2 regions of the Streptomyces thermocarboxydovorans genome follow, and region 1 is predicted to be linked to the other one. Evidence: riboswitches for the same ligand, from Rfam matches in the RefSeq annotation. Region 1 holds a riboswitch; the other holds the start of a gene.
The links. Region 1 has a riboswitch for cyclic di-AMP ahead of ABD198_RS28575 (M23 family metallopeptidase). Riboswitches for the same ligand answer to the same signal wherever they lie in the genome.
Positions count from the first base shown of each region.

Region 1 (6,989 bases):
CGGCCCGGTGACCGTCCGCGTTTGAGCGCGATGTCAGTGGTGCAGTGCACTATCGGTGGCGGAGGTGGTGCACGTGGTGGCCTACGACTGTGATGTGCTCGTGATCGGTGGGGGGATCGTCGGGCTGTCCACCGCCTACGCGATCACCCGGGCCGCCCCCGGCACGCGGGTGACGGTGCTGGAGAAGGAGGCCGGGCCCGCCCGGCACCAGACGGGGCGCAACAGCGGGGTCATCCACAGCGGCATCTACTACCGGCCCGGCTCGCTCAAGGCGCGGTACGCGGTGCGGGGCGCCGCGGAGATGGTCAAGTTCTGCGCGGAGTACGACATCCCGCACGCCGTGACCGGCAAGCTGATCGTCGCCACCGAGCGGGACGAGCTGCCCCGGCTGCACGCGCTGGTGCAGCGCGGCCGGGAGAACGGGCTCACGGTGCGGGAGCTGGGCACGGCGCAGATGGCCGAGTACGAGCCGGAGATCACGGGGCTGGCCGCCATCCATGTGGGCACCACCGGCATCTGCGACTTCACGGCGGTCGCCCGCCGGCTCGCCGAGGCGTCCGGCGCGGAGATCCGCTACGGGGCCCGGGTGGAGCGGATCGACCGCCGGCCCGAGCTCGGGGTCGCCGTCCGCACCGCCTCCGGCGACATCGTCCGCGGGCGGATGCTGGTGAACTGCGCCGGCCTGTACTGCGACGAGATCGCCCGGCTCACCGGCGACGAGCCCGGCGTGCGGATCGTGCCGTTCCGCGGTGAGTACTACGAGCTGGCCCGGCCGGAGCTGGTGAGGGGGCTGGTGTATCCGGTGCCCGACCCGGCGTTCCCGTTCCTCGGCGTGCATCTCACCCGCGGCACCGACGGGGGCGTGCACGTGGGCCCCAACGCGGTGCCGGCGCTGGCCCGCGAGGGGTACGACTGGCGCACCGTGCGCCCCCGCGAGCTGGCGGGCACCCTGGCCTGGCCGGGCGCCTGGCAGCTGGCCCGCCGGCACTGGCGGTACGGCGCCGGTGAGCTGCACCGGTCGCTGTCCAGGAGCGCCTTCACCGAGGCGGTGCGGCGGCTGCTGCCCGCGGTCACCGAGGACGATCTCGTGCCGGCGGCGGCCGGGGTGCGGGCGCAGGCCGTGCTGCGGGACGGCACCCTCGCCGACGACTTCCTGATCCAGCAGACCCCGCGGGCGGTGCATGTGCTGAACGCGCCCTCACCTGCGGCGACGGCATCGCTGCCGATCGGCCGCGAGATCGCCCGGCGGGCCCTGGCCGCGCTGGAGCGGTGAGCCGTGGCCCACGGCCCGCGCTGGAGCGGTGAGCCGTGGCCCACGGCACTCCCCGGCACGGCCCGAAGGACCGGACGCACCCCCGTAAAATCGACAGCACTGTGTCTGACTCCGTGAACACCCCCGAAGCGCCCCGGCCCGCCCCCGAGCGCCCCACCCCGCAGTCGGTCCGCCGTACCCGCGCCAAGGGCGAGCCGCGGTTCCCGGACGGTCCCAAGGCCGATCCCGCCGGATCGCACTTCGAGCGGCGGATCCGCAGCTTCCAGCCGCGCCGGAGCCGGGTGACCGCGGGCCAGGCGGACGCCTTGCAGCGGCTGTGGCCGAAGTGGGGCTTCGACATCGACGGCCGGCGGGTGCTGGATCTCGCGGAGTTCTTCGGCAACGACAACCCGGTCGTCCTGGAGATCGGCTTCGGCATGGGCGAGGCGACCGCGCAGATGGCCGCCGCCGACCCGGCCACCAACATCCTCGCCGTGGACGTGCACACCCCCGGCCAGGGCAATCTGCTCAAGCTCGCCGACCGGCAGGGCTTGAGCAACATCCGCGTGGGCAACGGCGACGCGGTCATCCTGCTGCGGGAGATGCTCGCCCCGGACAGCCTGGCCGGGCTGCGCGTCTTCTTCCCCGATCCCTGGCCGAAGAAGCGGCACCACAAGCGGCGGCTGATCCAGCCGGAGTTCCTCTCCCTGGCGGCGACCCGCCTCAGGCCGGGCGCCCTGGTGCACCTCGCCACCGACTGGGAGCCCTACGCCGAGCAGATGCTCGAGGTGCTCACCGCCCACCCCGCCTACGAGAACACCCGGGCGGACGGCGGCTTCGCACCCCGCCCCGACTTCCGTCCCCAGACCCGTTTCGAGACGCAGGGACTGGAGAAGGGGCATGTGGTGAACGACCTGCTGTTCCGTCGCGTACAGCACGAAGACCAGCCCCCCACCGGCGCCTGACCCGCGGCCTCGCGGACCTGCGGGCGGCGCCCCTGCCTCGTTAGGGTCGACGCGTGGCCAGCTCCCCGTATCCGACGCCCGTGAGTCATGCCGCCGGGAGCAGCTCGGCGCGGTCCGCGCACTGGTGGCAGCGGGCCTGGGTGCGCTACGGGGCGCTGAGCACTCTGCTCGCCCTGTCCGGCCTTGTCATCCTGGCCCTGGTCCGGGAGCAGACCGGCACCCAGGGCTTCCTGGTCGGACTGGGCCTCGCGGTGCTGCCGGTGCCGCTGCTCATAGCCGCCTTCCGCTGGCTGGACCGGGTGGAGCCGGGCCCCTGGCGGAATCTGCTGTTCGCGTTCGCCTGGGGGGCCTGCGCGGCGGCGCTGATAGCGATCGTCGCCAACAGCTTCGCCACCAGATGGATAGCGACGGCGACCGCGGACCCGGCCGGGGCGGACACCCTGGGCGCGACCGTGGTGGCGCCGGTCGTCGAGGAGTCCGCGAAGGCGGCCGCCGTGCTGCTGCTGTTCCTGTTCCGCAGACGGGACTTCACCGGGATCCTCGACGGCGTGGTGATAGCGGGCGTCACCGCGACCGGCTTCGCGTTCACCGAGAACATCCTCTACCTCGGCACGGCCTTCGGCGCCGACCAGCTCACCGGCGGCAGCGGCATCCCCTCGGTGACCGCGGCGACGTTCTTCGTCCGCATCGTGATGTCCCCGTTCGCGCACCCGCTGTTCACGGTGCTCACCGGGATCGGGTTCGGCATCTCCGCCCTGTCCACCGAGCGCCAGCGGGTGCGGCGGGTGCTGCTGCCGCTGTCCGGACTGCTCCTCGCGATGGGGATGCACGCGCTGTGGAACGGCTCCTCGGCGCTGGGCGAGTTCGGGTTCCTCGCGGTGTACGCGGCGTTCATGGTGCCGGTGTTCGGGGTGCTGACCTGGCTGGTGGTGTGGACGCGGCAGCGGGAGCTGCACACCGTGCGGGCGGAGCTGCCCGCCTATGTGATCGCCGGCTGGCTGACTCCGGTGGAGCCGTACGCGCTGGGGCTGATGCGGGCCCGGCGCATCGCGCGGCAGTACGCGCGCCGGCACGGCGGGAAGGAGGCGGCGCGGGCGGTCGCCGAGTACCAGGCGTTCGCGACCTCGCTGGCGGTGCTGCGTCACCGCGGGCGGCTCGGGCGGGCGCGCGGTGACTTCGTGCAGCGGGAGGGCGAGCTGCTGCGGGAGCTGTGGCACCGGCGGGCGGCTGCCCGGCCCGCCCTGGAGTACGCGGCCCGCGCGACGGCACCGCCGCCTCCGGTGATGGTCTGGCACCCCGGCCCCGGGGCCCCCGCGTACGGCCACGTCCCCGGGCCTGCGCTCGGCCACGGCTACGGCTCCGGCCCCGCGTACCGCCAGGGTCACGGCTACGAGTACGGCTACAGCGGCAATCCGTACCTCGGGTGAGCCGGGCGCATCCGTGGCTCGGGTGAGCCGGGCACGTCCGTGGCTCGGGTGAGCCGGGCGCATCCGTGGCTCGGGTAAGCCGCGCGTCCGCGGCTCGGGTGAGCCGGGCCGATCCGTGACTCGGGTGAGCACGAACGCCGACCGGCAGCCCTGACGTCGGGGGGGCGCCGTCGGGACTGCCGGGGTTCAGGTGATGGCGGTGCGGCTCAGCGGGCCGTACGGATCAGATCAGGGGTTCAGACCCTTGCTGCGCAGCCAGCTCATGGGGTCGATGCCGGAGGCGGAGCCGCCGGGGTGGACCTCGAGGTGCAGGTGGGCACCGGTGACATTGCCGGTGGCGCCGACGCGGCCGATCACATCGCCGGTGTTGACCTTCTGGCCGACGCTGACGCTGATCGAGGACTGGTGGGCGTACCAGATCTCGGTGCCGTCCTCGAGGGTGAGCACCGTCTTGTAGCCGTAGGAGCCGTCCCAGCCGGCGAAGGTGATCGTGCCGGTGTGGACGGCCTTGAGCAGCGTGCCCGTGGGGGCGGCGAAGTCGAGGCCGGTGTGCTGGCCGGAGGACCAGTAGGCGCCGGCCTGACCGAAGGTGGAGCTGATGGTGTAGGAGGAGGTCGGCAGCGTGTACTGCTTGGCCAGCTCGGCGAGGCGCTCGGCCTCGGCCTTCTTCCTGGCCTCCTCCTCCGCCTTCTTCTTGGCGGCCTCGGCCTTCTCCTTGGCCTCGCGCTCGGCCTTGGCGGCGGCCTCGGCGGCCTCCTTCTCCGCGGCGGCGACGGCCTCGGCGGCGGCCTTGCCGGCGGCCTGGTCCTGCTGCTGTTCGACCTGCGCCATGATCCGGGCGCGCAGGGCCTCACCGGCACCCTGCTCGCTGTCGGTGGTGGCGCCGACGCTGCTGAGCGGGGTGGTGGAGCCCTTCGGGGTTTCCTCGTCGGAGATGAGGGAACCCACGTTGGGGAGGTCGGGCATGGAGATGGCGACCGGCGGCTTGCCGGTCTGGGCGCTGGCCATACCGCCGGCGCCGACGGCGGCTATGACACCGACGCCGAGAACGGTGGAGCTGCGGGCGAGTCCCCCGCCGCGCTGCTTGGTGACGCGATGCCGGCCGCGGACCGGGCGGACGGTCTCCGCCGTGGGGTTCCACTCCTCGAAGGGACCTTCGTCGGCGCGGGTGCCGCCGCCGTAGACGAACGTGTCGCTCGGGGTGAACGGGGCCTCGGGGGCAGGCCGGTTGGACGCCACGTGGGCGCACTCCTTTCCTTCCGTCTCCACCTACCGGGTTAGCTGACGGGTTCGGAGCAGGAAGGTCTCCTACGCGCGTATACGAGCCGTGTCTCCACGGCGGCATACGCCCGATTCACCCCAATGTGTGGTTCCCCGGTTCCCTTGCGGGATTCGGCGCGTGAGCACGGAGCCGACTTCTGTGACGGCTGGGACGACCGCGCTGCGTTATCGAACGTTAATAGACGTGAGCCTCGGATTCCAAGCCGTTCCTCTTGATCGTTAAGGATTTTCGCGCGGACTTAAGCGTCATCGACGGGCGAAAACGGGCGAGTTGACCGCGCATCACGGGGGTGCGAGTTTCTGACGTTGTGTCAGATGTTATGCGGAGCGGCGCGGTTCGATTACATGGAGTGATATCTGCGGGGGAGGTCGGGAAACCTCGATGGAGAAACCGAGGGGGTTGAGGAGGGCCGGCGCCGGACACGAAGGGACCAGGGGCGGCAAGAGGTACGGAGAAACGCCGAGGGCCGGAACCCTTTCGGATTCCGGCCCTCGGCCTTCAGTAGCGGGGACAGGATTTGAACCTGCGACCTCTGGGTTATGAGCCCAGCGAGCTACCGAACTGCTCCACCCCGCGTCGGTACTCACCAGTATACGGCATCCGCGCGGGTGGTCAGAACAAGTGGCTGTTCGGGACCTTCGCGCGCTCCTCGTGCTCGGGCAGGACGAGCACCGTGGCCCCTCCCTGCCTGAGCACACCCGAGCCGTCCGCGCCCGGGACGAAGGTGTCCGGCTCGCGCCAGGCGGTGACCACGCGGCGGACACCGGCCTCCAGGATCAGCCGCGAGCAGGACGCCGGCCGGGACGCCCGGCGGGCGCACGGCTCCAGGCTGGAGTAGACCGTCGCGGTCGCCAGCCGGGGGTCCGTCGGGTCGGTCTTGGCCAGCGCGGCCTCCTCCGCGTGCGCCAGCGGATCGCTGCCCTCCCGCGACCAGCCGCGCGCCAGTTCTGTGCCGTCGGCCGCGACGATCACCGCGCCCACGCTGAACGCCGTCTGCGAGGGAGGGCACTGTGCCGCCAGCTCGCAGGCGAGCGCCAGCCAGTGGTGGTCGGCGGCGACGGGCAGCTCGCCGGTGCCGGGCGCGGTGGGCTCGTAGCGCATCAGGACGACGTCGCCGATCTGCCGGGTCTCGCACAGCCGCAGGCGTCCGCCCTGGTAGGAGCCTGGTCCGAAGAGGCGCGGGGCGTCCGGGTCACCGACGAAGAGCGGGGCCAGCACCAGCTGGAGCTCGTCGGCGAGGCCCTGGGTGAGGAGCTGGGTGTGGATCACCCCGCCGCCCTCGACCATCAGCCGCCGCACACCGCGCTCGTCGTGCAGATGGGTGAGCAGGCGGCGCCAGTCGAGCTCCGTGCCGAGCGGCACCACATCGGTGGCCAGGCCGAGGGAGCGGGCCCGCTCGGCCCCCTTGTCCGTGGTGTAGAGGACCTTGTCGCCGCCGGTGTGCCAGAAGGCCGCGGCCGGGTCCAGGTCGCCGGACCCGCTGACGGTGACCTTCAGCGGGTACTCCGGCAGACCGCGTGCCCGGCGGACGGCGCGGCGCTCGGGCGAGTTCACCAGCAGCCGGGGGTTGTCGGCGCGGATGGTGCCGGCGCCGACCAGGATCGCGTCCACCGAGGCCCGCACCTCGTCCACCCGGTCGAAGTCCTCCGGGCTGGACAGCAGCAGCCGCTCGGGGCCGGTGTCGTCCAGATACCCGTCCAGCGAGACGGCGGCGGACAGCAGGACGTAAGGATGGGGCATCGGCGCGCTCCTGGCGAGGGTCGGAGGAACAGCCGGCGGGCTGCTCGCCTCAAGTCTGACAAGCCCGGCGCGCGGACCGGGCACGGGTGGCGAGCGGGGTGCCGCAGCGGCCGCGCATTTCACGGCTTCACGACCCGACGACCGATCGAGCTCACGACCCGGATGGCCCGGTCGAGCTCACGACCCCATGGCCCGATCGAGCTCACGACCCCATGGCTCGGTCGAGCTCACGACCCCATGGCCCGATCGAGCCCTGATCAGGATCCGGCCGGCCCTCACCGGGGTCCGGTCGGGTCCTCATCACGGTTCGATCAGGCCCATCC
Region 1 covers NZ_BAAAGU010000090.1:5,229-12,217, forward strand. The annotation lists gene lhgO (L-2-hydroxyglutarate oxidase) at 68-1,273, shown strand; gene trmB (tRNA (guanosine(46)-N7)-methyltransferase TrmB) at 1,375-2,217, shown strand; gene ABD198_RS28570 (PrsW family intramembrane metalloprotease) at 2,298-3,644, shown strand; gene ABD198_RS28575 (M23 family metallopeptidase) at 3,873-4,883, opposite strand; cyclic di-AMP (ydaO/yuaA leader) riboswitch at 4,896-5,052, opposite strand; tRNA gene ABD198_RS28580 (tRNA-Met) at 5,429-5,502, opposite strand; gene ABD198_RS28585 (dihydrofolate reductase family protein) at 5,539-6,666, opposite strand; gene ABD198_RS28590 (response regulator) at 6,967-6,989, opposite strand, start outside.

Region 2 (6,989 bases), on a different contig from region 1:
GTTGCCGATGGACTCCAGGTACATCAGGGCGACATCGGTGTCGGGGTCCTCGTACCAGTACTGCAGGACGTCGTTGCCGGAGACGTCCGCGCGGTTGCCGGAGGAGACGAAGGTCGACACACCGGTCACCCCGGTGACGCCGCCGCCGCGCCGGTGCAGCCGGGACAGCAGGGCGATGCCGATGGCGCCGGACTGGGCGAACAGTCCGATCCGGCCGGGCCGGGGCATCTCTGGGGCGAGCGAGGCGTTGAGCCGGACCTGGGGGGCGGTGTTGATGATGCCGAAGGCATTGGGCCCGATGATGCGCATGCCGTAGCTGCGGGCCTGCCGTACGAGGGCGCGCTGCCGCTCGCGGCCCTCGGGACCCGACTCGGCGTAGCCCGCGGAGATCACGACCAGTCCCTGCACTCCGTGCTCGCCGCAGTCGGTGACGACCTCGGGGACGTGTTCGGCGGGCACGGCGACGACCGCGAGGTCCACCGGCCCGTCGATCTCCCGCACCGAGCGGTAGGCGGGGACCCCGTCCAGCTCCTTCTGCTCCTCGGGCAGCGCCCGGTTCACCGCGTAGAGGCGGCCGGGGTATCCGGCGTCCCGGATGTTGCCGAGGATGTTGCGTCCCACGCCGCCCGGTGTGCGGCCGGTGCCGATGACGGCGACGGAGCCGGGCGCGAGCAGCCGCTGCACGGAGCGGGCCTCGGCGCGCTGTTCGCGCGCGTACTGCACGGCGAGGGAGCGGTCGGTGGGTTCGAGGTCGAACTCCAGCCGGACGACGCCGTCCTCGAAGCTGCGCTTCTGGGTGTACCCGGCGTCCGTGAACACCTTGATCATCTTGGTGTTGGCGGGCAGCACCTCGGCGGCGAACCGGCGGATGCCGCGCTCCCGGGCGACGGCGGCGATGTGCTCGAGCAGGGCGGAGGCCACGCCCCGGCCCTGATGGGCGTCCTGCACCAGGAAGGCGACCTCGGCCTCGTCGGCCGGGGCGGAGGCGGGTGTTCCGTCGGTGCCGATCCGGTCGTAGCGGACGGTGGCGATGAACTCGCCGCCGACGGTGGCCGCGAGCCCGACCCGGTCCACGTAGTCGTGGTGGGTGAAGCGGTGCACGTCCTTGGCGGACAGCCGCGGGTACGGCGCGAAGAACCGGAAGTACTTGGACTCGTCCGACACCTGTTCGTAGAACTTCACCAGGCGTTCGGCGTCGTCGGCGGTGATGGGCCGGATGCGTGCGGTGCCGCCGTCGCGCAGCACCACGTCGGCTTCCCAATGGGCGGGGTACTCGTGCCGGTCCGACGAGGTCTGCATGGGCCCCAGAGTACGGCTCGCGCCCGGCAACGGCGCGAGGCAGTCTGTGGAACAACGGACGCGGGACCAAGGCCGCGCGGCCCGCCGGGCGGCACCGAGGGCGGGCGCCGCTCCCGGCATGCCTCACGATATGGAAAACTGGTCTAGACAACCCGGAACACCGAAGGGCAGCAACACATGGCTGAGCGCCGCGTCAACGTCGGCTGGGCCGAGGGTCTCCACGCCCGCCCCGCCTCCATCTTCGTCCGAGCCGCCACGGCCGCAGGCGTCCCGGTGACGATCGCCAAGGCCGGGGGCAACCCCGTCAACGCGGCCTCCATGCTGGCCGTGCTGGGTCTGGGTGCCCAAGGCGGCGAGGAGGTCGTCCTCGCCTCCGACGCCGAGGGCGCGGACGCCGCTCTGGACCGTCTGGCCAAGCTGGTCTCCGAGGGCCTCGAGGAGCTTCCCGAGACCGTCTGAATTCCTCCGTGCGGAATGAGTGCGGCACAAAGCGAGGGGTCCGCCCGGACGCCGGGCGGACCCCTCGCTTTTCATTTCCCCCGGGCGGCCGATCCCCCGTCGGCACAGCTATTGGGCTTTCCGGGCAGCAGAAAAATCCCCCCGCGAATTTCTTGCGCTCTTTGTATACGGCCCCCGTGTTAATTCCGAGCGCTCGTCGTGTTTACGGCATGTTGCGTGTTCCTCACAGGCTCGCCGGTGCCATCGCCGCCCGAGGCGGTGCGCAGCCGGTGCGCGGCGGTGGTGCGCTCGGTGTGCTGCGCGGTCAGCGAGCGGGCGCGGTCGCCGTCGCCGCGCGCCACGGCGTCCACGATCGCGCCGTGCTCCGCCCAGTACTCCGCCGGGTCGGCCGGTGCGTCCAGGGTGTACATCCAGGCGATCTTGTGCCGCAGCTGGGTCAGCATCGAGGCCAGCGCCTGGCTGCCGGAGGCCTGGGCGAGCGTCTCGTGGAACCAGCTGCCGAGAGAGCGCAGTTCATCGCTGCTGCCCCTGCGGGCACGCTCCTGCCCGAGGCGCACCAGGCCGCGCAGCACCTTCAGATGGGCGTCCGTGCGACGCTGTGCGGCGCGCGCGGCTCCCAGCGGCTCCAGCAGCAGACGCATCTCCAGCAGGTCGGCGGCCTCCTGCTCGGTGGGCTCCGCGACGCAGGCGCCGGCGTGCCGCCGGGTCACCACGAAGCCCTCGGCCTCCAGGGTGCGCAGCGCCTCGCGGACGGGGACGCGGGAGACGCCGTAGCGGCGGGCGAGGAGTTCTTCGGTGAGCCGGCTTCCGCGCTCGAATACACCGGCGACGATGTCGTCCCGGATCGCCGTGCACACCGAGTGCGCGGGAATACGCATGACCGACCTCCGGCTCAATCCTCGTGACACGCCGACGAAGGACGTGTTGTTTCGTGACTCTATTGCAATCCGGAGGAATTTCCGACGGTGAGCCGGAACTCATACTTGTTTTTTGGACAACCGGGCGCGGCCGGCCCCGGGGAAGCCGAAAGCCCCGGCTCGGGGAGCCGGGGCCAGGAGGGGGAAGGCGAGGAGCGCGCTCTCGGACCTTGACGAAGGGCGTGCTCTCAGAGCTTGACGCCGTGCGCGCGGAGGTAGCCGACCGGGTCGATGTCGGACCCGTACTCGGCGCTGGTGCGGGCCTCGAAGTGCAGGTGGGCGCCGGTGACGTTGCCGGTCGCGCCGGAGTTGCCGATCTGCTGGCCCGCGGTGACCTGCTGGCCGGCCGAGACGCTGATCGAGGACAGGTGGGCGTACTGAGTGTAGGTGCCGTCGTGCATCTTGATGACGACCTGGTTGCCGTACGCGCCGCCCCAGCCGGCCTCCACGACGGTGCCCATGCCGACGGACCGGACGGGGGTGCCGCTCGCGGCGTGGAAGTCGATGCCGGTGTGGCTGCCGGAGGACCAGACGGCGCCGCCGGCCTGGTAGGAGGTGGAGACGTAGGAGCCGGCGATCGGGGAGACGAAGGTGTTGAGGCGCTTGCGCTCGGCCTCGCGCTCGGCGCGCTCCTTGGCGGCCCGGGCCTCGGCGGCCGCCTTGGCCGCCTTCTTGCGGGCGGCCTCCTCGGCGGCCTTGCGGGCTGCCTCCTCGGCGGCCTCGCGCGCCGCCTCGTGCTGGGCGGCGGCCTGGGCGTCGATCCGGTCGGCGACCGTGTCGCCCATGTCGATGACGGGGGTGAGGCCGGTCTGCGCCGCGGCGGGCTCGGCGGCGAAGGCGGGAGCGGCGAGCGAACCGACGACGCCGGTGCCGGTGAGGGCCGCTATGCCCGCGGCACGCGCGGTGCCGCGCTGGATCCGGCTGGGACGCCGATGCTTGCCCGTGGCGCGGGTGAACGCCATGTACAGACTGGTCCTTTCCTTCCCTCTCGCCTACCGGGTTAGCTGACGGGTTCGGAGCAGGAAGGTCTCCTACGGACCCCCTCGCGGTGCGCGCGGGCGTCCGATTCACCCCAGGGACTGCCTATGGGTCCCCGGCTCCCCTGGCTCGCGCCGTACGGGGACTCGGCGATGACTGTCCGGTGCCGCGGGTGCGGCGCACTGCCTGACGAACAGCCCGCACGACGCTAAACGGGGCGAGTTTCAATTCCCAAACGGATCCCGGTTTTTGTAGCGCATCCCACAGGGCAGACAGGCCCCCTCCGCCTCAATCCGGGCATAAGTGAGCCCTGGTGACGTTTCCGCCACCAGGGCTCACCCGCGCGCGCCGCGGAGAGGCGTCCGGCGCGCCGTCCGCCCGGTGTCAAAGCACCGTCAACTCGCCGCCCGCACGGGCGTCTACTCGGCGCTCACGACGGTGACCTCACCGATGCCGAGGGCCTCCACGGGCGCCTTGATCTGCGCCGCGTCACCGACGAGCACGGTCACCAGACGGTCCACCGGGAAGGCGTTCACCACCGCGGCGGTGGCCTCCACGGTGCCGGTGGCGGCCAACTGCCGGTACAGCTCGGCCTGGTAGTCGTCCGGCAGATGCTGCTCGACCTGGTCGGCGAGGGTGCTCGCGACGGCCGCGGCGGTCTCGTACTTCAGCGGCGCCACCCCGACCAGGTTCTGCACGGCGACGTCCCGCTCGGCGTCGGTGAGCCCCTCCGCGGCGAGGGTGCGCAGCACGGTCCACAGGTCCTGCAGCGCCGGGCCGGTGTTGGGGGTGTCCACGGAGCCGCTGATGGCGAGCATCGCGGCGCCGGTGCCGTCCGGCGCGGACCGCAGGACCTGGGTGAACGCCCGGACGCCGTAGGTGTAGCCCTTCTCCTCGCGCAGCACGCGGTCCAGGCGGGAGGTCAGGGTGCCGCCGAGGCAGTAGGTGCCCAGCACCTGCGCGGGCCAGACGCGGTCGTGCCGGTCGGGGCCGGTCCGGCCGATCAGCAGCTGGGTCTGGACGGCGCCGGGGCGGTCCACGATCACCACGCGGCCGGTGTCGTCCGCGATCACCGGCGGGACGGGCCGCAGCTGGGCCGTGGAGCCGGTCCAGGTGCCCAGCGTGTCGCCGAGCAGCGCGTCGAGGTCGACGCCGGTGAGGTCGCCGACGACCACCACGGTCGCCGTGGCCGGGCGGACATGCCGGTCGTAGAAGGCGCGTACGGCCTTGGAGTCGATGCCTGCGACGGTCTCCTCGGTGCCCTGGCGGGGGCGCGACATGCGGGAGTCGGCCGGGAACAGCTCCTTGGAGAGCTCCTTGGCGGCGCGGCGGGAGGGGTTGGCCAGCTCGTGCGGGATCTCGTCGAGCCGGTTGCGCACCAGGCGTTCGACCTCGCTGTCGGCGAAGGCGGGCGCCCGGAGCGCGTCGGCGATCAGGCCCAGGCCCTTGGCCAGCCGGGAGGCGGGGACCTCCAGGCTCAGGCGGACGCCCGGGTGGTCGGCGTGCGCGTCCAGGGTGGCGCCGCAGCGCTCCAGCTCGGCGGCGAACTCCTCGGCGGAGTGCTTGTCGGTGCCCTCGGAGAAGGCGCGCGCCATGATCGTGGCGACGCCGTCGAGGCCGGCCGGCTCGGCGTCCAGGGGCGCGTCGAGCAGCACTTCGACGGCGACGACCTGCTGGCCGGGGCGGTGGCAGCGCAGCACGGTCAGGCCGTTGCCGAGCGCGCTGCGCTCGGGGGCCGGGAAGGCCCACGGCTTGGCCTCGCCCGCCTGCGGCTGGGGGTGAAACTCCATCGTGGCGAGCTCGGTCACTTCGCCGCCTCCTCGATCTCGTCGCTGCCGGCGAGGGCAGCGGCTTCCTCCACGCCCTCGGCGCTCTCTTCCGTGGCGACGGGCTCGTAGACGAGCACCGCGCGGTTGTCCGGCCGCAGGCGGGCCTCGGCGACCTCCTGGACCTCCTCGGCCGTCACGTCCAGGACGCGCTGCACGGCCGTCAGGGCGAGCTGCGGGTCGCCGAACAGGACGGCGTAGCGGCACAGTTCGTCGGCGCGGCCGGCGACCGTGCCGAGCCGGTCCAGCCACTCGCGCTCCAGCTGGGCCTGGGCGCGCTCCATCTCCTCGGGGGTGGGGCCGTGCTCGGCGAACCGCGCCAGCTCCTCGTCGATGGCGGCCTCGATCACCGGCACCTCCACGTCGCCGGAGGCCTTCACGTCCAGCCAGCCGAGCGAGGGGGCCCCGGCCAGCCGCAGCAGGCCGAACCCGGCCGCCACGGCGGTGCGGTCGCGCCGCACCAGCCGGTTGTACAGGCGGGAGGACTCGCCGCCGCCGAGGACGGTGAGCGCCAGGTCGGCCGCGTCGCAGGCGCGGGTCCCGTCGTGGGGCAGCCGGTAGGCGGCCATCAGCGCACGCGCGGGGACCTCCTCCTCGACGACCTCGCGCAGCTCCTTGCCGATCACGTCGGGCAGGGAGCCGTCGCGGGGCTCGGGCTTGCCGTCGTGCGCGGGGATGGAGCCGAAGTACTTCTCGATCCAGGCCAGCGTCTGCTCGGGGTCGATGTCGCCGACCACGGAGAGCACCGCGTTGTTCGGCGCGTAGTAGGTGCGGAAGAACTGGCGGGCGTCCTCGAGGGTGGCCGCGTCCAGGTCCGCCATCGAGCCGATGGGCGTGTGGTGGTAGGGGTGGCCCTCCGGGTAGGCGAGGGCGGTCAGCTTCTCGAAGGCCGTGCCGTAGGGGACGTTGTCGTAGCGCTGGCGGCGCTCGTTCTTGACGACGTCCCGCTGGTTCTCCATGGACTCCTCGTCCAGGGCGGCGAGCAGGGAGCCCATGCGGTCGGCCTCCAGCCAGAGGGCGAGCTCCAGCTGGTGGGCGGGCATGGTCTCGAAGTAGTTGGTCCGCTCGAAGCTGGTCGTGCCGTTGAGGGAGCCGCCGGCCCCCTGGATCAGCTCGAAGTGTCCGTTGCCCTTCACCTGGGCGGAACCCTGGAACATCAGGTGCTCGAAAAGGTGAGCCAGGCCGGTGCGTCCCTTGACCTCGTGGCGTGAACCGACGTCGTACCAGAGGCACACCGCCGCCACAGGGGTCAGGTGGTCCTCGGAGAGCACCACGCGCAGACCGTTGGCCAGGCGGTGCTCGGTCGCTGTCAGGCCGCCGGAGCCTGCCTGGGCTGTGGCCGTGTGACCCATGGGCATGTACGTCCCTTCGATCGCGGAGGCGGTGCGTGCCGGACCGCCGTTTCTGCCGGTCCTGCCACTGTATGCAAGCGCGCGAGGAGCCGGTGGCGTTCCCGCGGCGGCGCGGATTCGCCCAGAGCGAGCAGCCCCGGGTGAGCGGTGGTGCGGAA
Region 2 covers NZ_BAAAGU010000006.1:31,744-38,732, forward strand. The annotation lists gene ABD198_RS03980 (bifunctional acetate--CoA ligase family protein/GNAT family N-acetyltransferase) at 1-1,299, opposite strand, end outside; gene ABD198_RS03985 (HPr family phosphocarrier protein) at 1,477-1,758, shown strand; gene ABD198_RS03990 (GntR family transcriptional regulator) at 1,938-2,636, opposite strand; gene ABD198_RS03995 (M23 family metallopeptidase) at 2,864-3,637, opposite strand; cyclic di-AMP (ydaO/yuaA leader) riboswitch at 3,650-3,815, opposite strand; gene ABD198_RS04000 (M16 family metallopeptidase) at 4,073-5,461, opposite strand; gene ABD198_RS04005 (M16 family metallopeptidase) at 5,458-6,837, opposite strand.
Region 2: linked by a shared signal. The riboswitch ahead of ABD198_RS03995 (M23 family metallopeptidase) and the one ahead of ABD198_RS28575 (M23 family metallopeptidase) in region 1 are both predicted to bind cyclic di-AMP.